DNA from 2 places in the Marinobacter sp. CA1 genome. Region 2 is predicted to be linked to the other one. Evidence: riboswitches for the same ligand, from Rfam matches in the RefSeq annotation. Region 2 holds a riboswitch; the other holds the start of a gene.
What was found. A riboswitch is a leader RNA that binds a small molecule or an ion and turns the genes downstream of it on or off. The one in region 2 is predicted to bind cobalamin.
Positions count from the first base shown of each region.

Region 1 (11,307 bases), 230 kb from region 2:
TGTTTGCCGGCCACCATCCGGGTATGGGTATCCAGCCAGCCCAGCCCGGCGGTGATGCCGGGTTCACCTTCCAGGCCCTCGGGGTCATCAACCTGCTGCCCCAGCATCTGGAAGCCGCCACAGATGCCAAAAACATGGCCGCCGTACCGCAGGTGACGTTCGATAACCGCTTCCCAGCCGTTGGCCCGTAACCAGGCCAGATCGCCACGGGTATGCTTGCTGCCGGACAGCAGGATGACATCCGCCGGTGGCGGGCTCTGGTCGGGGCCGACAAACGTCAGCTCCACCCCGGGATGCAGCCGTAACGGGTCAAAATCGTTGTGGTTGCTGATGCGTGGCAACACCGGGACCACCACCCGCAGGGCACCAGCCTGGTGTTCACCGGCCGTGCCCACCGAGTCCTCGGCATCCAGTACCAGGCCGTGGAGGTACGGCAGCACGCCGTTCACCGGCTTGCCCGTACGCTCGGTCAGCCAGTCCAGCCCGGGTTCCAGCAGGGCCAGGTCACCGCGAAAGCGGTTGATGATAAAGCCCCGGGTACGGTTGCACTCCGACTCGGAGATCAGCACCAGGGTCCCCACCAGCTGGGCAAACACACCGCCACGGTCGATGTCACCCACCAGCAGCACCGGGCAATCCACCATCTCGGCGAACCCCATGTTGGCGATGTCGTTGGCCCGCAGGTTCACCTCCGCCGGGCTGCCGGCGCCTTCGGCGATGATGACATCGTAGCGTGCGCTCAGTGCCTGCCAGGCGTCATACACTGCCTGCCGGGCCTCGGCCTTGTAGGCGTGATAGTCCACCGCGTTCATATTGCCGTAGACCTGCCCCCGCAGGATGACCTGGGCACCGCAGTCGCTCTGGGGCTTGAGCAGCACCGGATTCATGTCGCTGTGGGGCTCCACACCACAGGCCAGGGCCTGCAGTGCGGTGGAGCGCCCGATCTCGCCACCGTCCACGGTAACCGCGCTGTTGAGGGCCATGTTCTGGGGCTTGAACGGCGCCACCGCCACGCCCTGGCGCTGCAACCACCGGCACAGGGCGGCCACCACGGTGCTTTTACCGGCATCGGAGGTGGTGCCCTGGATCATCAAGGTGGTCATGGCGTTACAGTTCCACGCCCTTCTGGGCCTTCACACCCTGGTCCTTGAAGGCGTGCTTAAGGGGCTTCATTTCAGTGACGGTGTCGGCCAGTTCGATCAGTACGTCCGGGGCGTAGCGGCCAGTGACGGTCACATGCTGCATCTCCGGACGGTTATGAAGATCGTCCATCACCCGATCCAGGTTGAGGTAGTCGTAGCGCAGGGCAATGTTGAGCTCGTCCAGCAGCACCATGTCGTAGCTGGGGTCCTTGAGCATCTTGCTGGCAATCTCCCAGGCCGCCTCGGCGGTCTGCACATCGCGCTCCCGGTCCTGGGTGTCCCAGGTATAGCCCTCGCCCATGACGTGATAGTCCACATTGGGCAGGTCCTTGAAGAAGGTGTGCTCGCCGGTGGTAAAAGAGCCTTTGATGAACTGCACGATGCCCACCTTCATGCCGTGGCCAAGGGCGCGGGCGACCATGCCAAAACCGGAGCTGCTCTTGCCCTTGCCGGCGCCGGTCAGCACCAGCAGGATGCCTTTTTCGTTCTGGGCCCGGGCGATGCGTTCCTGCATAATTTTCTGCTTGGCGGCCATGCGGGCGGCGTGACGTTCGGGATCGTAGGCGCGTTCTTTCATCGGGACTCTCCTGGGTTCGTAAAATCTGTGTTTGTCGGGACACTAGCGTACCGGCACATACACCGGGGCGCCGTCCACTTCGGCGGTGGCCAGTTTCTGGTCGTAAAGCTGTTCCAGAGCCTCCGGCACCAGCATGCTGGCGGCCTCGCCCCAGCAGGCCTCACCGTCCGGGAACAGCAGCAGCAGATGATCGCACCAGCGCGCGGCCAGGTTGAGGTCGTGCAGGCACATCAGCACCGCGCAGCCACCAGCCGCCTGTTCCGTCAGCAGTTCCATCACCGCCACCTGATGGTGCAGATCGAGGTGGTTGGTGGGCTCGTCCACCAGCCAGGTGTGGGGGGACTGGGTCAGGGTGGTGGCAATCGCCACCCGCTGGCGTTCGCCGCCGGACAAGGTGCTCACCAGGCGATCCGCCAGGTGGTCGACGTCAAGGCGCTGCAATGAGCGCTCCGCCAGCGCCAGATCGTCCGCGGTTTCCATCTGCCAGGGCGACAGCCAGGGGTGGCGACCGATCAGCGCGGTCTCCAACACCGTCGCCGGGAAGCCGTCCTGGCGCTCCTGGAACACCAGGCCCAGTTGCTGGGCCACCTGTTTTCGCGGCAGGTCAGTCAGCGCCCGCTCACCCAGAAAAACCCGGCCCGAGCGGGCACTTTGCAAACCCGCCAGGGTATGCAGCAGGGTGGACTTGCCGGCGCCATTGGGACCCAGAATACCCCATACCTGGCCGGCCTCGATGCGCAGGTCCAGCGGCCGTCCGGACGGCCGCCCGGGAATGTCGATCAGCAGCTGCTGGCAGTTGAGGGTTTGCATCAGCGGCTCCGGTGCAGCAGATAGAGGAACATCGGCACGCCGATCAGCGCGGTAAAGACACCCACCGGCAACTGTTCCGGAGCGATCACCGTGCGCGCGGCGGTATCCGCCAGCACCAGCAGGGTTCCGCCGGCAAAGGCACTGGCCGGCAGGATCAGGCGCTGATCATTGCCCAGTACCAGTCGCAGGATGTGGGGCACCACCAGACCTACAAAGCCGATGCTGCCAGCGGTGGTGACCGCGGTGGCGGTCAGCAGGCTCGCCAGCACGTACACCAGCCATTCCAGCGGTCGCACCGACAACCCCAGCGCGGCCGCCTGCACCGGGCCACGGGCCAGCACGTTGAGGCTGCGGCCGAGCGGCAACACCACCAGGCAGGTCAGCACCAACACCAACACCGATGGCCAGCTCAGGCGGGCGTAGGCGACGTCCCCCATCAGCCAGTAGAGCATGCCCGGCAGTTTCTGGGCCGGTGCGATGGCAAGGATAAGTGTAATGGCCGCACCCCAGCCGGCGGCAACCACTACCCCCGTCAGCAACAGCCGTGACGGCGTCCAGCTGCCACGACCATGGGCCAGACCGAACACCAGCAGAGTGGCCAGCAGGGCCCCACCAAAGGCCGCCGCCGACACCAGCACCGCCGCCGCACTCACCAGCATTGCCAGCAACGCACCCAGGGCGGCGCCGCCAGACAGACCAAGGATGTAAGGATCGGCCAGGGGATTGCGCAGCAGTACCTGCATCAGCGCGCCGGCCACCGCCAGCAGGCCGCCGGTGCCGAAGGCGGCGATCACCCGGGGCAGTCGCAATTCAAGGATCAGCGTCCGCTGCAGTTCACTGCCCTGCCCCGCCAGCACCGCCAGGGTATCCGCCGGCGCCACGTTGACACTGCCCAACCCCACCGCCACCACCATCGCCGCCAGGCTGACCAGCGCCAGCACCAGCAACGGTGGCCACCAGGCCCGCCGCTGGATCATTCCGACACCCGCCCGGCAGCGGCCAATCGAGGGCTAGCGACGGCCACGGGCACGCTCCAGGTGATCACAGAAGATACGGCTGCCTTCGAGCAGACGGGGGGTTGGCCGTTGCACCAGCGACGGCGGCACGAAGAAGAGATTGGCCCGCTGGGTCGCCAGCAGTCCGGGGTACTGGCGCCAGGGCTCCAGCCAGCGGTCGTTGGCCTCACCCATACCGCCGGCCAGGACGGCTTCGGGGTTGGCGGCCAGCACCGATTCCACATCAATGCGGGGGATCAGTCTGTCCTGGTCGCCAAAGACGTTGTCGCCACCGCACAGGGTGATCACCTTGCCGATCAGTTGCTGATCGCTGACCGTCATCAGCGGCTCTTCCCAGACCTCATAGAACACCGTCACCGGTGGCTGGTCGCGGTAGCGGCGGGCCAGATCGGCAATGCCATCGCGAAAGTCATCCGCTGCCGACTGACCGGCTGCTGCCGTGCCGGCGAGTCGGCCCAACCGTTCCAGAGCGGTAGAGACCCCCTCAAAAGTCTGGGGTTCGATGGAAAAGACCGGGAAATCGAGGGCGTCGAGCTTGTCCTTCTGGGCGTTATTGCCGCTGACCCAGTCGATCACCAGGTCGGGCTTCAGTGCCACCAGGGTTTCCAGGTCGATGCGGCCGTGGTTGCCCACCGAGGTGATCGCCTTGGCCTCCGGCGGGTAGTCGCTGAATTCCACCACCGCCACCACCCGGTCACCGGCACCGGCGGCAAACACCAGCTCGGTAGCGCCCGGGGACAGCGTGGCAATCCGCATCGCCGGCTGGGCCAGGCACAGTGTCTGGCCACGGTCGTCGCGCTCGCAGATCTCCGCCCGCACCAGGCTGGAAACCAGCATCAACAGCACCAGCAGCGCACGTTGATGCAGCCGCCGACGTCCCGGGTTGCCACGTCTTTCAAAGGCCCAACATTGACTCACAGCCAGCCGCCCCCTTATCATTTTTGCCAATTTTTAATCTATCCGTAGCAGGTGCTCCAGCCGCCACCCGCCCAAACAGGGGCCGGCGGCCCAACCATGGAGTGAAACCGGGAAGTTCGGTGTAAAACCGACGCTGCCCCCGCAACGGTGAGCGGCTCAGGACACCCTGAGACGAGTACGATAGGTCAATCAGCCAGCCACTGCAGATATTCTGTGGGAAGGCATCGTACTCTGGCCCCTCGGCCAGCCGCAAGCCCGGAGACCGGCCTGCTACCGGCTATCAGTGCCCGCTGACGGAGGGTCAGCAGCACGGGGTTGTGGCCTTGGCGAACGCCGGCACCCGCCTCTGTTGGTAGCTGTTTGGTTGGTGACACACGGAGCCGTCACCGTTCTATCGACCGGCTTGCCCTGGGTGCTGCTGTCCATATGCGTTGTCTAACTGCCGGCCTGCTGCTGAGTGCCGCGGCCCTGCCCGTTTCCGCCGACGAACTGCCGTTCATCGTGGTGGAAGGGGCCCGAATCAATTCCGCCGCCGACATTGACCCGGCCGAGGCCACCGGCCCGGTACGGATCATCAACCGGGACCACTTCGCCAACCGCACCGTCACCCTGGCCGACGCCCTGGGGGACCAGACCGGTGTGCAGATCCGCCAGAGCGGCGGTCTGGGCAGTTACTCGGCGCTGTCGCTGCGAGGCTCCACCAGCCGCCAGGTGCAAGTGGTGGTCGACGGTATGCTGCTGAACGACCCGGTTACCGGCGGCGTCGACATCAGCCAGCTGACCCTCAACGACATCCGCCGGGTCCAGGTTTATCCCGGCAACGCCCCCGCCCAGTTTGCCCACGCCGGCATCGGCGGTGTGGTCATCATGGAAACCCTGGGCCGGGACACCGAGGCCCAGACCCGCCTCAACCTGGGCCTCGGCGCCAACGGCACCGACAAGGCCGGGGTGTTCAACAGCGACAGCCATGACGATGTCTACTACTGGGTGTCGCTCAATCGTCAGAGCAGCGACAACGACTTCCGCTACCCCAATGAGCGCGACTGGTTCAACCCCAACGACGGCCGCGAGACCACCCGTCGCAATGCCGACTACGAGCAGACCGACGCCAGCACCAAACTGGGCTGGGCCATCAGCGACACCAGTGCGCTGGACGCCCTGATCCAGTGGAGTGATCACGACAAGGGCGTGCCCACCATCCAGAACTGGCGCAACAACCACGCCCGTCTCAGCGGTCACACCGTCCGCACCCAACTGCATTACCGCCAGCAGGGCTGGGCCAATGGCCGCCTCCACACCAGTCACCGGCTGATCTGGAGCGATGCCAGCGACCGCTATGACAATCGCGATGGTCTGGTTGGGCTGGGGACCGCCGATGTCCGCACCGACAGCCAACGACTGGGCCTGGTGAACACGGCGAGCCTGCTGCTGGGTAGCCACACCGTCAGTGCCACCGTCGACATCAGCCAGTTTGATTACGACCAGGACGACCGCCTGGACACCGACCGCGCCGATGAGCGTGAACGCCGCCAGCTCACCACCGCCCTCGGCCACCAGTGGCAGAGCGACGACCATCGCTGGCGCACCCAGGCGTCGCTGCGGCGGTTTGATGTCGACGACACCTCCGATGAAAGCCAGGGAGACGGCAGCACCGAACGGGTTTCCAGCCACGACGCCTACCACAGCTGGCAGCTCGGTCTGAGCCGCTACCTGGGCGACAGCTGGGTAGTGTCTGCCAATCTGTCGCGGCAGGTCCGTGTTCCCACACTGCAGGAGCGGTACGGCCAGGAAGGCCTGTTTGTGGGCAACCCGGACCTGGCGGCGGAAGAGTCCAACAATGCCGAACTGTCGGTGCGTACCGACCGGGGCTGGGGTCACATCGAGGTGACCGGGTACCGGCGCGAACTGGACCCGGCGGTGGCAGCGATCTACGACGCCCGTGGCGTGGGCCGCTACGTCAACCTGTCCGCCGACGTGATGGGAGTGGAGGTGGACACCGCCTGGCACCTGACGCCTGACTGGCGCCTGGCCGCCAACGCCACCGTCCAGGATTCCGAAAACACCTCGGCCTCGGTGCGGGATCGTCACAACAAGCAGCTGCCGGGGATCTATCACCAGTCCCTGCTGCTGAGCAGCCGCTGGCAACTACGCCCCTTCGAAGTCGACCTGTCCTATCAGTACGACGACGATCTCTACTATGACGCCGCTAACCTGCTGGCCGCCGACGCCCGCCAGCTGGTCAACGCCGGCGTCAGCTGGCGCCACACCTGGCACAACCGCCAGCAGACCGACGTTCGCCTGGAAGTCCGTAACCTCACCGACGAGCTGTACCAGGACTTCAACCGCTTCCCCGGCCAGGGCCGAAGCTGGTTCCTCAATCTGACACACACCCTCTAACGATACCTATTCCAAGGAGACATCCATGCACACACCCATTTCCCTGCGCAGCCTGCTCGGCACCGGCGGCCTTGCCCTCACCCTGACCCTTGCCGGTTGTGGTTCCTCTGACGACAGCACACCGCTGAAGCCAGGCCAGGACGCCCGCCTTGTTGGTGTGGTTTCCACCGTAGCATCTGATTTCACCTCCGGCGCCGTCGAACTGATCGACATGAGCGAGACGGACCCGGTGGCTTCCGGTGCCTACTTCCCCACCGGCTCCGACATTGGTGTCACCGCCCGCGGCCAGCACTACTACCGTTTTGGCCGCTTCAACATCGACACCCTGCAGAAAGTGGACGTGGCAAACCCGGCCCAGGAGATCTGGCAGTACTCCACCCTGAGTGCCGGCGACACCGCCTCCTCCAACCCCTACGCCCTGGTATTCGTCAACGACACCAAGGCCTACCTGCTGCGCTACAACACCAGCGAAGCGTGGATCGTGAATCCGTCCGCCACCAGCGAGGACGAGTTCTTCTCCGGCGAGACCCTGGATCTCTCCGGCTACCTGCCTGACAACACCCAGGGCGCGCCCAACATGGCCTCCGGCGTGGTGGTGGACGGCAAGCTGTTTATCACCCTGCAGCGGCTGGACTCGGAATACGACCCCACCAACACCGCCTACGTGGCCGTGTTCGACACCGACACTGACACTGAAATCGACACCGGCATGGGCGAGAATGGCCTCAAGGGCATTCCGCTGATTGGTCGCAACCCCGGCGGCATCCAGTACCACGAAGACCTGGGTATTCTGGTGAAGAACACCGGCAGCTACGACACCAAGGAACAGACCGGTGTCGACCGCATCGATCCGGAGACCTTCGCCATTGAGCCGCTGATTGCCGACGCCGACACCGACGATCTGCTGAGTGATCTGGTGATCGTCAGCGACACCCAGGGCTACGTGCTGAGCTACGCCGACTGGCAAGACACCACGCTGCAGAGCTTCAACCCGTCCGCCGACACCATCGAGTTCACCACGGTCGCCAACTACGCCGGTGGCGACTACCGCGACATCGAACTCAGCCCCGAAGGCAACCTGTGGCTGGCCGATGCCACTGCCAACAACCCGGGCATCCGCATCCTCGCCACCGCCGACAACAGCGAACAGGCCTTCATCCAGACCACCCTGCTGCCTACAGGCGTGGCGTTCACTGAAATCGACGGCGAGTAAAACGTCACCACTGGCAGAGGCGCGTTAGCGCGTCTCTGCCTGCCACTGGGACAGGGCGTCATCGAGCCGCTGCCAGTCGGCTTCCTTGCCCGGCAGTCCGAACCGCAGCACCGCGGAGGGCGGAAACGCCCGCACCAGAATGCCTGCCGCCGCCAGTCGCTGCGCCAATTCCGCGGCACCGGCACAGTGCACCGTCTGGAACAGCAGGGTGCGGCCAGTCACCGTCAGTCCCCGATCCTGCAACAGCCGCCCCAAACGCTCGCTGTCCACCCCGAGTCGCTGCCGGGTCGCCTGCTGCCAGCGCCAATCCGCCAGCGCACGGGCCATGACCCAACGCGCCGGACCACTCAGGGCCCAGGGGCCCAGGCGAGCGGCCAGTTGGTCAATCAACGCCTGATCAGCCGCCACGGCACCGGCCCGCACCCCCGCCAGACCAAAGAACTTGCCCAGGGATTTCAGCACCACCAGCCCCGGTACGCCGGTGGCTGACCCCAGGGACAGCGCCGGCTGGCCATCCGCGAACGCTTCGTCCACCACCAGCCAGCCACCCCGGGCCGCCAGCTGCCGATGCCAGCGCCGCAGGGCGGCGGCGGGCCACGCCTGGCCGCCGGGGTTGTTGGGGTTGATCCACACCAGCACGTCCAGTGCCTCCAGCCAGCGGTCGTCCTCTTCATCGAGTTGGGCCAGCGGCACCGGCACCAACTGGTGGCCGGCACTGGCCCAGTGGTGACGATGTTCGGCGTAACCGGGCTCCGGCACCCCAACCCGGCACGGTGCCCGCAACCGGGGCAGGGTTTCGATCGCCCACTGGCTGCCGGGCACGGCCAGCAGGGCGGCCCGGGACGGCGCCTGGAACCAGTCCTGCAGCTGGCGCTCCAGACCGTCGTCCGGCTCCGGCAGACGCTGCCACACCGCCGCAGGCAGCGCCGGCACCGGCCAGCCCACCGGATTGATGCCAGTGGACAGGTCCAGCCACTGATCGCGGGGAATGCCCCAGTCCCGGACCGCCTGATTCAGGCGACCACCATGGTGCAGCTCACTCATTGCACGAGCTCCACCATCGCCGCCAGCAGCACCAGCACCGCCAGCCACAGCCAGGTTCCCCACCGCACCAGGGCAATGGCGGCGGTGATGGAGGCTGCCGAAGGAGGCCCACCCGCGCCCAGTACTGGCCGCGACTTGATGCCGGTGGCGTAAGGTGCCGGCCCGCCCAGAGTAACCGCAAGGGCGCCGGCACCGGCGGCCATCACCGGTCCGGCATTGGGGCTGTCCCAGCTGGCGGCCTGGGTACGCCAGCAGCGCCAGGCGGTGGCCGACTGGCCCAGCAGGGTGTAGGTGAGCGCGGTAAGCCGGGCCGGCAGCCAGTTCATGGCATCATCCAGCCGCGCCGCGACGCGGCCAAAGTAAAGGAAGCGGTCGTTGCGATAGCCCCACATGGCATCCAGGGTGTTGACCAGCCGGTGAGCCACCACCCCGGGCACCCCCGCCACCAGGAACCAGAACAGACTGGCGAAGACCGCATCGGCGCCGTTCTCCAGCATCGATTCGGTGGCCGCCGCCGCGACCCCACGGTCATCCAGCGCCTCGGCCTGGCGACTGACAATGCGGCCCACCTGGCAACGCGCCTGCGCCAACTCCCCCGCAGCCAGCGGAATCGCCACCGCCTCGCCATGTTCTGTCAGTCCCCGCAGGGACAGCGCCAGCCACAGCACCACGCTGGCCCACACCAGCTGACCGCTGGGCGGTAACAGTACAAACACCAACGCTGCCGCCGCTGTCAGCGGCACCACCGCCAGCAGGACCGCTACCAGGCCCCGCCAAACCGGCGCCGATCCAGGCCGATTGAGCCGGGCTTCGAGCCGCCCGGCCAGCCAGCCAAATCCCACCAGCGGATGCCAACGTCGGGGCTCTCCCAACAGACGGTCCAGAACAAGGGCAATGACACAGGCAAGAGCGGTGGCGGTGAGCGACAACACAGCGGAATTCCCGGAGGCGAAACAGTCGCCCAGTTTAACTGAGACGTGATCGGCCTTGACACTCCCGGGCACGGATACGACCATCAATCGTTTACATCTTTCCGGAAGCAAACCTGCCATGACCCTGCCTGCAAGCTGGACCTCCCCCGTTCCTGTTCCCGACGCTGCCTATCGCCAACAGGCCCTCGATCGCCAACAGCTGCTGACCAAGCCCCCCGGTTCCCTGGGCCGGCTGGAACAGCTGGCGGTTGACCTGGCGGCGCAGCAGGCCACTCACCGCCCGCGAGCCGACCAGGTGCACATGGCGGTGTTTGCCGGCGATCACGGCGTCTGTGACGAAGGCATCTCGGCGTTTCCCCAGGCGGTCACCGGGCAGATGATCGCCAACTTTGCCGAAGGCGGCGCCGCCATCAGCGTGCTGTCCCGCCACCTCGAGGCCACCCTGGAAGTGCTCAACCTGGGCACGGTGGAACCCCTGGGACACCTGCCCGGTGTCAACAACCTGCAGATTGCGCCAGGCACCGCCAACCTGGCGCAACAGCCGGCCATGACTCACGATCAGGTTACCGCCGCCCTCTGCGCCGGTGACGCCGTAGCGGAACGCGCCGCCAGTGCCGGTGCGCAGCTGTTCATCGGTGGCGACATGGGCATTGGCAACACCACCACCGCCGCGGTACTGGCCTGTGCACTGCTGGGTGACGATCCGGAGGCGCTGGCCGGCCCCGGTACCGGACTGGACGCTGCCGGCGTCAGCCACAAGGCCGAGGTGATCCGCCGTGCCCTGCAGCGTCATGGTGACAATCGCGACCCACTGGCGGTGCTGACCTCCCTCGGCGGTCTGGAGATTGCCGCCCTCACCGGTGCCCTGCTGGGCTGCGCGGCCCGCCGCATTCCGGTGCTGGTGGATGGTTTCATCGTCTCGGTGGCAGCCCTGGTGGCGGTACGGCAACGGCCCGGTGCCCGGGCCTGGCTGCACTTCGCCCACCGCTCCGCCGAACCCGGCCACGACCGGGTACTGGCAGCGATGGAGGCCAGGCCGTTGCTGGATCTGGGCATGCGGCTCGGCGAAGGCAGTGGTGCCGCGGTCGCGGTCAACCTGCTGCGGGCGGCCTGCAGCCTGCACAACAGCATGGCGACGTTCCGCGATGCCGGCGTCAGCAACCGGGAGGACTGATCATGGCGATGGACCCGATCACCACCTGGCTGGATCTGATGCGTCACGGCGAGCCCGAGGGTGGACCAAAATTCCGCGGCAGCC
Region 1 covers NZ_CP071785.1:73,358-84,664, reverse strand. The annotation lists gene J2887_RS00360 (cobyric acid synthase) at 1-1,103, opposite strand, end outside; gene cobO (cob(I)yrinic acid a,c-diamide adenosyltransferase) at 1,108-1,719, opposite strand; gene J2887_RS00350 (ABC transporter ATP-binding protein) at 1,762-2,529, opposite strand; gene J2887_RS00345 (FecCD family ABC transporter permease) at 2,529-3,506, opposite strand; gene J2887_RS00335 (cobalamin-binding protein) at 3,540-4,463, opposite strand; cobalamin riboswitch at 4,496-4,749, shown strand; gene J2887_RS00330 (TonB-dependent receptor plug domain-containing protein) at 4,890-6,860, shown strand; gene J2887_RS00325 (hypothetical protein) at 6,886-8,073, shown strand; gene cobD (threonine-phosphate decarboxylase CobD) at 8,098-9,117, opposite strand; gene cbiB (adenosylcobinamide-phosphate synthase CbiB) at 9,114-10,049, opposite strand; gene cobT (nicotinate-nucleotide--dimethylbenzimidazole phosphoribosyltransferase) at 10,168-11,223, shown strand; gene J2887_RS00305 (histidine phosphatase family protein) at 11,226-11,307, shown strand, end outside.
Region 1: it holds a riboswitch for cobalamin, as region 2 does, so the genes downstream of both, J2887_RS00330 (TonB-dependent receptor plug domain-containing protein) here and J2887_RS20895 (ribonucleoside-diphosphate reductase subunit alpha) in region 2, are expected to answer to the same signal.

Region 2 (11,307 bases):
CGAGCAGATTGTTGAGCACCTGGCCCAGCCGGTGGTCGTCACCAATCACGGTGCGGGGCAGGGCCGGGTCAATCCACACCAGCAGTTCCAGCCCCTTCTTGGAGAAGCCCAGCTCGAACAGTTGCACCGATTTGCGGATCACCTGCTCGATGGAAAACGGCTCCTCCACCACGTTGAGTTTGCCGGCTTCCAGCTTGGACAGGTCGAGGATGTCGTTCAGCACCTGTAGCAGGGCGTTACCGGCGCCGGAGATCTTGTTGACGTAGTCCTGCTGCCGAGTATTGAGGCCGGAATCTGCTAACACCGTCAGCAGCCCTAGGATGGCGTTCATTGGGGTGCGGATTTCGTGACTCATGTTGGCCAGGAAGGCGCTCTTGACCCGGGCGACGTTTTCGGCACTTTCCGTCCGTTGTTTGAGAGCGGTATTCAGTGCACTTAAGGTTTCCCGAGCCTGAACAATCTCAGAAATGTCTGTTACCAGGGATATGAAGCCTTTGATCAGCCCTACGGGGTTGAATAGTGGCAGTAAGTTGAGCAACACCGTGCGGGAGCCCTGTCGAGTGGCTAACACCAGCTCAACGGCTTGCTTTTCTCCTTTCATCACAGCATCGATCTGCGGTTGGCACTTCTGATAGGCCTCTGCGCCAAATACATTGTGCAGGCTCATCCCTTTCATGGTGTCCGGGTCCAGGTCAAGCCATTTATGATGGGTTCCGTTGGCGTATTCGCAGCGCTCGTTGGTGTCCCAGAATGCCACCAGACCAGGCAGGGCATTGGTAAGGGCGTTTATAAACTGAATGTTGTCGGTCAGTTCCTCCGCATTGCGAGTAAGCCGATTACGCAATTGTACGGCTTGGTGTAAGCGGCGGTAGAACAGCATTGACAGCAGTGAGAATAGTGCCAGCAGAATGAAGAACACCAGGGCAGCCTGCTGCAGAGCATTCTGGTGGTAGCCAGCCAGCAACTCAGTGGATTCACGTAACAGCAGGGTCAGGGTTGGAGCCTGTTTCACAGTGGCTCCGCCCCGGCCCTTAGCATCAGGAGTGATATGGCTCAGATACCAGTGGCCAGAATCCAGCTCAAGATCGCTGTCGGAGTCGATTGCCAGTGCCTGCCACAACTCCGGGTTGGTCTGGGCAACATTATTGTCGTGGTCACGGAATGAGGCCCAGGTAACTGTGGGGTCCGGATGCAGTATCCAGTCGCCTTGAGAGCTGGTTACCATTACCTCAAACCCGTTCAGTTGGCCAAGCTCAGCGATGCTGGCCAGCAGATTGTTTGCCTCCACATTGATGATCAGATAGCCGTTATCCCGACCCTGATAAGCTGGCAGCCGTAGTGCGACCCGCAGTACGGGCCGTAATGGACGTTCCAGTCTCCCTTGTTCGCGATTGAGGTCTGGCTCTGAGATATGGAGCTGAAATGGAGCTAGAGCCATGACTGCGTGGTGATAGGATCGAGGGCTTTTGTCCTGCAGTTGGTCCTCGGGTGTGCGCTGGATTATTTCCTCCCCCTGACCGATATCAATGCGTACACCTTCGTGGCCGGTATCCTGTATCCAGCGAACCTGAAAGTAGTTTGGATTCTGGTAGATCAACGGATATAGCGCCTGGGCGAACAGGGCTTTCTGCTCAGCCAGGGTGGGTGCCTCCAGTGCCGAACGGGCCAGTGGGGTCTGGGCGATGCCAGAAAGATCACGGATTGGAATTGCCAGGGCATCTTTGAGCTGGGTACGTAGCTCGGTCAAGGTGCGGTAGGCATCGGCATCTGTCACTAAGTGCGCGTGCTGGTGGTTCTGGTGGTAGGTCAGCCAGGTCAGCAGCAGGATCAGACCGGTTAGCGGGACGCACAACATCAGTAACTGCTGGCGAGCGTTACGGTCCATCTCAGATAGGGCTCTCACGATTCTGCACTCCTTGCATCGCCGACGAGCGAAATTGCCACGATCCTCTCAGCATGGTCGATTCTGGCGAATTTTCCAGCGCCCGAACGCCGCCGACCATCGCCCCGGGACTGGCTGCAACGTCCTGCCGATGGGTCACCGTGAGCCGGGGACCCGGTGGATGAACTACGACCTTTGGCCTGGCGTTCCGGACGCGTCCGAACCGACAACAGCGTCGTTCTTTTGTACTGATTTATAGCCAACTGGCCAGAAAGTGGCCAGGGGATCTGCTACCATGCCCACGCCCTTCGTCAGTTGTTCAAGTGAATTGATCATGCCATCCACCGTTATGGGCGGTTTTGCCGCCAACTTCCTGGGCAATGCGCCCACCTGGTACAAACAGGTGATCATTCTGTTTCTGATCGCCAATCCCCTGATCGTCTGGACCTTCGGTCCCGGTGTTGCCGGCTGGGTGTTGGTCGGCGAGTTCATCTTCACCCTCGCCATGGCGTTGAAGTGCTATCCGCTGCTGCCCGGTGGCCTGCTGGCGGTGGAATCCCTGCTGATCGGCATGACCACGCCGGAGGCGGTGTACCACGAGGTGCTCACCAACTTTCCGGTGATCCTGCTGCTGATGTTCATGGTGGCGGGGATCTACTTCATGAAAGACCTGCTGCTGGTGACGTTCACCCAGATCCTGGTGGGGGTACGCTCCAAGTCAGCGCTGTCGCTGCTGTTCTGTTGTGCCGCGGCACTGTTGTCGGCCTTCCTCGATGCGCTGACGGTCACCGCGGTGATCATCTCGGTGGCGGTGGGGTTTTACTCGGTTTACCACAAGGTGGCGTCCGGCAAAGGCTACCACCACAAGGACCACAACGCCCTCAGTGATGACGGTGTGATCGAGCTGCACCGGGAAGACCTGGAAAACTTCCGCGCCTTCCTGCGCAGCCTGCTGATGCACGGCGCCATCGGTACCGCCCTCGGCGGCGTGGCCACCATGGTCGGCGAGCCCCAGAACCTGCTGATTGCCAAGGTGGTGGGCTGGGACTTTGTTGAGTTCTTCCAGAGCATGGCGCCGGTGAGCCTGCCGGTGCTGGTGGCGGGGCTGATCACCTGCTGGCTGCTGGAGAAGCTGCGCTGGTTCGGCTATGGCACCCGCCTGCCCAAGCCGGTACGCCAGGTGCTGGAGGAATTCGCCGACAACGAGCGTTCCAAGCGCACCAAGGCAGACCAGGCGGCCCTGTGGGTGCAGGCGCTGGCGGCCGTGGTGCTGGTGATCGGGCTGGCCTTCCACCTGGCCGAGGTGGGACTGATCGGGCTGCTGGTGATTATCCTGATCACCGCCTTTACCGGGGTCACCGATGAACATCAGATCGGCAAGGCGTTCCAGGAGTCGCTGCCATTCACCTCGCTGCTGGTGGTGTTCTTCGCCATCGTGGCGGTGATCCACGAGCAGCACCTGTTCAAGCCGATCATCGATCTGGTGCTGAGCCTGCCGGAAAGCAGCCAGCCGGCCTGGTTCTTTGTTGCCAACGGCGTGCTGTCGATGATCAGTGACAACGTCTTTGTGGCCACGGTGTACATCAGCGAGGTCAAGCAGGCGCTGGATGCCGGCACCATCACCACCGAGCACTTCCAGAACCTGGCGGTGGCGATCAACACCGGCACCAACCTGCCCAGCGTGGCCACCCCCAACGGCCAGGCGGCGTTCCTGTTCCTGCTGACCTCCGCCATTGCGCCGCTGGTGCGACTGTCCTACGGTCGCATGGTGGTGATGGCGTTCCCGTATACGGTGGTGATGGGCACGGTTGGCCTGTTTAGTGTCATCCAGATGATTTAAAATCCCCCGTCCCAGTTGCCCGCCCTGGTTGTTTCGTGACCAGGCGCGGGCATTGTCGTCTCTAGCACACTGATTTTTCCGGATTCCTCATGATGAAAACCATCAAAACCGAGTGGTTGTCGAACATTCGCGGCGACCTGCTCTCCGGCATTGTTGTGGCCCTGGCCCTGATTCCCGAGGCCATTGCGTTCTCCACCATTGCCGGCGTCGACCCCAAAGTGGGGCTTTACGCATCGTTCTGTATCGCCGTGGTAATCGCCTTCGCCGGCGGCCGTCCCGGCATGATCTCCGCGGCCACCGCCGCCATGGCCCTGCTGATGGTGGATCTGGTGAAAGACCACGGCCTGCAGTACCTGCTGGCGGCCACCATCGTCACCGGGGTGCTGCAGATTCTTGCCGGCTACCTGCGGCTGGGGGAGCTGATGCGCTTCGTCTCGCGCTCGGTGGTGACCGGCTTCGTCAACGCCCTGGCGATCCTGATCTTTATGGCCCAGCTGCCGGAGCTGACCGGCGTCACCTGGCACGTCTACGCCATGACCGCCGCTGGCCTGGGCATCATCTACCTGTTCCCGTACGTGCCGGTGGTGGGCAGGGTGCTGCCGTCGCCGTTGGTGTGCATCATCCTGCTGACCATCGTGGCGGTGTTCCTCAACCTCGATATCCGCACCGTTGGCGATCTCGGTGAGCTGCCGTCGACCCTGCCGATCTTCCTGTTCCCGGACGTTCCGCTGAACCTGGAGACGCTGTGGATCGTGCTGCCGTACTCCGCCTCGATGGCGGTGGTTGGGCTGCTGGAGTCGCTGATGACTGCCACCATCGTTGACGACCTCACCGATACCGAAAGCAACCGCAACCGCGAGTGTCGCGGCCAGGGCATCGCCAACATCGGCGCCGGCCTGCTCGGCGGCATGGCTGGCTGTGCAATGATCGGCCAGTCGATCATCAACGTGAAGTCCGGTGGCCGCACCCGGCTGTCCACCCTCACCGCCGGTATTGTGCTGCTGATCATGGTGGTGGTGCTTGATGACATCCTGGTACAGATCCCGATGGCGGCGCTGGTGGCGGTGATGATCATGGTGTCCATCGGTACCTTCAGCTGGGATTCTTTCCGCAACCTCAAACAACACCCGATATCCACCAACATCGTGATGATTGTCACGGTGATTGTGGTGGTGGCAACCCACAATCTGGCGTTTGGGGTGTTTGCCGGCGTACTGCTGGCGGCGATGTTTTTCGCCAACAAGGTGGGCCACTTCATGCTGGTCAAATCCGACCTGGACGAAGCCAGCCGCAGCCGCAGTTACACCGTGGTGGGCCAGGTGTTCTTCAGCTCGTCGGAGAAATTCCTGTCCTCCTTCGACTTTAAGGAAGGGGTGGATCGTGTTGTGATAGACCTCAGCCGGGCCCATTTCTGGGACATCACCGCCGTCGGCGCCCTCGACAAGGTGGTGCTCAAGTTCCGCCGTGAAGGGGCCGATGTCGAGGTGATTGGCCTGAACGAGGCCAGCGCCACCATCGTTGACCGCTTCGGGGTGCACGACAAGCCCGAAGGCGTTGAACAGCTGATGGGCCATTGAGCCTGCCGACACCGACAACAGGGATTGAGGTAGCGAGGTAACGATGAAGCAAGTAGTAGGCTGTATCGATGGTTCCCGGGCCGCGCCGGCGGTGTGTGACTACGCTGCCTGGGCCAGTGGGCGCCTGGACGCGCCGCTGACGCTGTTCCACGTACTGGACCAGGACCGCTATCCGGCGGAAACCGACCTGGCCGGCAGCATTGGCCTGGGTACCCGTGAGCATCTGCTGGAGGAACTGGCGGAGCTGGACCAGCGCCGGGGCAAACTGGCGCTGGAACAGGGCCACCACATGTTGCAGGCGGCGGAACAGCGGGCGCAGGCGTTCGGTGTCACTGACATCCACCAACGCCAGCGCCACGGTGATCTGGCCGACTCCCTGCTGGCGATCGAGGACAGCACCCGTCTGCTGGTGATGGGGCTGCACGGTGAAAGCAGTACCGATCGGGATGTCCACATTGGCAGCCAGCTGGAGACCGTGCTGCGTCAGGTCCACCGGCCGGTGCTGCTGGTGCCGGACGAGTACCGCGAACCCCGCAGCGCCATGCTGGCCTTTGACGGCAGCCCGACCACCCGCAAGGGGCTGGAGATGTTGGCCCAGAGCCCGCTGTTCCGCGATTTTCCCCTGCACCTGGTGATGGTCGGGGCTGACACCAACGATCAGTGGGAGCAGCTCAAGCAGGCGGAGCAGGTGCTGGCGCCGCTGCAGACCGAGATCCACCTGGCGATCCGCCCCGGCGACGTGGAACAGGCGCTGCACCAGTACCAACAGGAGCACGACATCGAGTTGATGGTGATGGGGGCCTATGGCCACAGCCGCATTCGTCAGTTGTTCATGGGCAGTACCACTACCAACATGCTGAAAACCTCCACCACACCGCTGTTGGTGTTACGCTGAGGTGAGTGTAAAACTTGACGCATCGTGGTCACGGAAGTTTGACCCAGTCGGGGGTATTGTTGGCCTGATCTGATACCCTCCGGTTTCACAATGGCGCAGGCAGTACCAGCAGCAGGAGCGGACGGTGATCAGTGGCGTGGACAACAGGCAGACGGGCCGTTGGGGGTGGTTACCCCTGCTGCTGCTATGGTTCTGCCTGCCCGCCCAGGGACTGGCGAGCGAAGACCGGGTGCTGCGCATCGGCTATGTGGAGTTCCCGCCGCTGGAATACCAGAACGGCAACCGCCGCGCGGCGGGCAGCTTCATTGAGCTGACCCGAAAGGTGGCAGCCGAGGCCGGCTACCAGGTGGAGTTCGTCTACCTGCCCATCTCCCGCACCTATTTCTATCTCAAGAACGGCGTGATCGACCTGTGGCCAGGGCTGACGGAAGTCCCGGAACTGCAGGGCTATGTGCTGGAAAGCGCGGTGACGCCGATCCCGGTCAAGCTGTCGGCCTGGTCGCTCCGGGACACGCCGCCGGTCACCCGCTTCGAGACCTTCAACGAACAGATCCTGATCCTCATCTCCGGCTACACTTACGGTGGTCTGGTGGATTACCTGGAGCAATCCGACAACATCCGGGTGTCTTACGCTCCCAATCACCTGGCGGCGCTGTACATGCTGGAGCGCAATCGCGGTCACTACCTGTTGGATTACCAGTTTCCGATTCGTGAAGTGATGGCGGATTACGACATTGAGGGCCTGCGCGAGCACCCGCTGCGCACCCGCTACACCGCCTGGCTGTTCTCCCGCCAGAGCCCGGGGGCAGAACGCATCCGGCGCCGGTTCGACGACGCCTACCGACGCCTGGCCGAGCGCAACGAGGTACCGCCACCGGTGACCCGGGGTCAAAGTTATCTGTTGCCCGGCTTCCCCGCCCTTAGCGAGTGAGTGGTTACTTTTTCTCTTGGCCTTCTAGGGTGTAATCAGTTCAATGTCGCCGTACCAGGCGGTGGCTGAGTCACCGGTGTTGTCGGCATCCGACATGATGCCGATACCGACGATCCGTGGCGGCGCCTTGCTGAAGGCCTGGCGGTAATCCGCCACCAGGTCCCGTTCCACCGTCACCCACTGTCCCACCCGTTCCCGGCCGCTGGTTACCGCCACCATCATGGTCTGGTCGGTGTAGGGGTTGGCCACCATCCGGCCCTGCGGTAGCCGGTTGGCCCAGATGTAGTTGAGGGCATTGCCCGGCAGTTCCTCCCCGAACAGCGCCTTGACGGTGCCGCGCTTGAGGCGCTCGAAGAAGCCGGCGTGTTCGTCCTCGAACCGGAACGCCACGTAGAGCCGCGCGGGGTAGTCGTCACCGTCTTTGCGGCGGGCGTCGCCGGCCTGGTAAACGTTGCTCACCTTCCAGCGCCAACGCAGGATCAGCTGCTCGCCGGGGTCAAGGTCCAGGCGGGCGATCAGGCCAGAGGCACCGCCATCGGTGCGGGCTTCCACCACCTGGGTGCCCTGGGAATCGCGTACCAGCCGATACTCGCTGTGACGCTCGATGTTGGGGAACGTCAGGGGCATCCACTCCGGCGCCAGGGTATCGAGCCGGGAAAATTCCGCTGGCGCGGCCGTGGCCGGCAATCCAAAAGCCAGGCTTATGATCATCGCCAGGGCTGCTAACACCTTGTTTCGATTCATGCCGATTCCCCCGTTTTGGGCACTGACCCGTGGATTGCCGAAAAGTGCCTTGTTGAAGTCATGATCGGTGTATATAGTGTTGTTGTTCTTGGTTTGATACCAGATATAGTGATTAAGGCGTAACCAAAGCGGTGAGGAAATCACCAGTCACAACGCCAGATCACGCTGTATCGGGAATCCGGTGAGACTCCGGAACTGACGCGCAGCGGTATTGGGGAACGAGCGAGGCACGGTGCCAGGCACCAGACACTGACCGCAACCGGTTGGGAAGTCGCCCCGCAAGGCGGTTCGATCACGAACCCTGCCCCTGAGTCCGAAGACCACCAGGAACAGTGAGCTTATTGCTCAGTAACTGCACCTTCGCGTCACAGGTGAGCAGAGTCGAATTGAAGTGGGGGCATACCGCTGGGGAACAGATCTGAACTCTGTCCCCTGCCCGATGTCGCAGCCTGTCTGGGGAAAGCTTTGTCGTCGGGGACAGATTTCAGATCTGTCCCCCTGCTCATGTCCCCACCACGGTTGCTCGCCCCATCTCTCGCTCTCCTGCCGACGTGAAGGTCACGGACTTTCAACGCGCACTCAGGAGACACAGCATGTCCGCCGCCACGGCCGATCCCCAGCTCAACACCGATTCCCTGCAGGTTATCAAACGTAACGGAACCCTGGTCAGCTTCGACGCCGCCAAGATCAGCGTCGCCGTTACCAAGGCATTCCTGGCGGTGGAAGGCGATCAGGCGGCCGGCTCTGCCCGCATCCACGACAGCGTTGCACGGGTGACCGAGCAGGTGATTCAGGCCATCAGCCGCCGTCTCAAGGCCGGCGGCAAGGTCCATATCGAAGACATCCAGGACCACGTTGAACTGGCGCTGATGCGGGCCGAAGAGCAGAAAGTGGCCCGTGCCTACGTACTCTACCGCGAAGCCCACGCCCAGGAGCGGGCCAGCCGCGAGGCCCCGGTGGAAGCGCACCCGAGCCTGACCGTGAAACAGACCAATGGCAAGGTGGCACCGCTGGACCTGGGGCTGATGAAGTACCAGGTGGAGCAGGCCTGTGAGGGCCTGGACGGCGTCGACGCCACCTCGGTGGTGGACGAGGCCCTCAAGGGCCTGTATGACGGCATTCCCGAGGCCGATGTGTTGTCAGCGCTGGTGATGACGGCCCGCAGTCACATCGAGCAGGAGCCGGACTACTCCCAGGTCACCGCCCGCTTGCTGCTGGAACAGCTGCGGGTCGAGGCCGCCATTGCCCTCGACCTGCCCCTGCAGGAATCCCTGAAGGCGGTCTATCCCCAGGCCCTGACCGCGTTTGTTCACGCCGGCATCCGCTACGAACTGCTCGATGAGGCGCTGGCGGCGTTCGACCTGGAGCGCTTGGGTGCGGCACTGATTCCGGAGCGCGACTACCAGTTCGGCTTCCTCGGCCTGCAGACCCTGTACGACCGCTACTTCCTGCACTGGAACGGCGACCGTCTGGAACTGCCCCAGGTGTTCTTCATGCGGGTGGCCATGGGCCTGGCGCTGCGGGAAGACGACCCCAATGCCCGCGCCATCGAGTTCTACAACCTGCTGTCGTCCTTCGACTACATGGCGTCCACGCCAACCCTGTTCAACAGCGGCACCCAGCACAGCCAGCTGTCGTCCTGCTACCTCACCACCGTCAGCGACGACCTGGAAGGCATCTACGGTGCTATCAAGGACAACGCCCTGCTGTCCAAGTGGGCCGGCGGTCTTGGCAACGACTGGACGCCGGTAAGAGCGCTGGGTTCCCACATCAAGGGCACCAACGGCAAGAGCCAGGGTGTGGTGCCGTTCCTGAAAGTGGTCAACGACACTGCAGTGGCAGTGAACCAGGGCGGCAAGCGCAAGGGCGCGGTGTGTGCCTACCTGGAAAGCTGGCACCTGGACATTGAGGAATTCCTCGAACTGCGCAAGAACACCGGTGACGAGCGCCGTCGCACCCACGACATGAACACCGCCAACTGGGTGCCGGATCTGCTGATCGAGCGCATGCGCCGGGACCAGGACTGGACCCTGTTCAGCCCCAGCGACGTGCCGGACCTGCACGACCTCTACGGCAACGCTTTCCGCAGCCGGTACGAGGAATACGAGGCCATGGCCGAGCGCGGCGAACTGCCGCTGCACAAGAAGCTGCCGGCCAAGCAGCTGTGGCGCAAGATGCTCACTGTGCTGTTCGAGACCGGTCACCCGTGGATCACCTTCAAGGACCCCTGCAACCTGCGCTCACCGCAGCAGCACCAGGGCGTGGTGCATTCCTCCAACCTGTGCACCGAGATCACCCTCAACACCAGCGCCGAGGAAATCGCCGTCTGTAACCTGGGCTCGGTCAACCTGGCCGCCCACATCAAGGATGGCGAGCTGGACGTGCAGCGTCTGGAGCAAACCGTGAACACCGCGGTGAGGATGCTCGATAACGTCATCGACATCAACTTCTACGCCGTGCCCCAGGCTCGCGAATCCAACCTGCGGCACCGTCCGGTGGGCATGGGCCTGATGGGCTTTCAGGACGCCCTGTATCAGCTCAAGCTGGCCTACTCCAGCCCGGAAGCGGTGGAATTCGCCGACCTCGCCATGGAGCAGATCAGCTACTTCGCCATCCGCGCCTCCGCCGAGCTGGCGGCCGAGCGTGGTGCCTACCCGACCTACCAGGGCTCGCTGTGGGATCAGGGCATCCTGCCCATCGACTCCATCAACCTGCTGGCGGAATCCCGCCAGGACGGCGACCTCAGCGTTAACACCGAAGCGAAGCTGGACTGGGCGCCGGTGCGCGAGCTGGTGGCCAAGCACGGCATGCGTAACTCCAACGTCATGGCCATCGCGCCGACCGCGACCATTTCCAACATCGTCGGTGTGTCCCAGTCCATCGAGCCGGCGTACCAGAACCTGTTCGTGAAATCGAACCTGTCCGGCGAGTTCACCGTGGTGAATCCGTCCCTGGTCGCCGACCTCAAGGCCGAAGGCCTGTGGGACAACGTCATGGTCAACGACCTCAAGTACTTCGACGGCTCGGTGCAGCAGATCGAGCGTATCCCGGCCGAGATCAAGGCCCGCTACGCCACCGCCTTCGAGATGGACGCCCGCTGGCTGGTGGAAGCCGCCGCCCGCCGCCAGAAATGGCTGGACCAGGCCCAGAGCCTCAACCTGTACATGGCCGAGCCGTCCGGCAAGAAGCTCGACGCCCTGTACCAGTTGGCCTGGGAACGCGGCCTGAAAACCACCTACTACCTGCGCTCCCTGGGCGCCACCGGCGCCGAGAAATCCGCCCCGGTGCAGGCAGCCCCGGCCCCGCAGGTGTGCTCCATCGACAACCCGGACTGTGAGGCCTGTCAGTAAGCCGTTTGTTTTCACTGAGGTAACTGAACAGTTCTGAGGAACGGGCTGGGAACCTTTTTCAGGACCGTCGCTGGCCATGGACGGCCAG
Region 2 covers NZ_CP071785.1:4,569,363-4,580,669, forward strand. The annotation lists gene J2887_RS20865 (response regulator) at 1-1,903, opposite strand, end outside; gene nhaB (sodium/proton antiporter NhaB) at 2,217-3,722, shown strand; gene J2887_RS20875 (SulP family inorganic anion transporter) at 3,812-5,299, shown strand; gene J2887_RS20880 (universal stress protein) at 5,343-6,194, shown strand; gene J2887_RS20885 (substrate-binding periplasmic protein) at 6,331-7,125, shown strand; gene J2887_RS20890 (DUF3047 domain-containing protein) at 7,150-7,869, opposite strand; cobalamin riboswitch at 8,042-8,191, shown strand; gene J2887_RS20895 (ribonucleoside-diphosphate reductase subunit alpha) at 8,463-11,219, shown strand.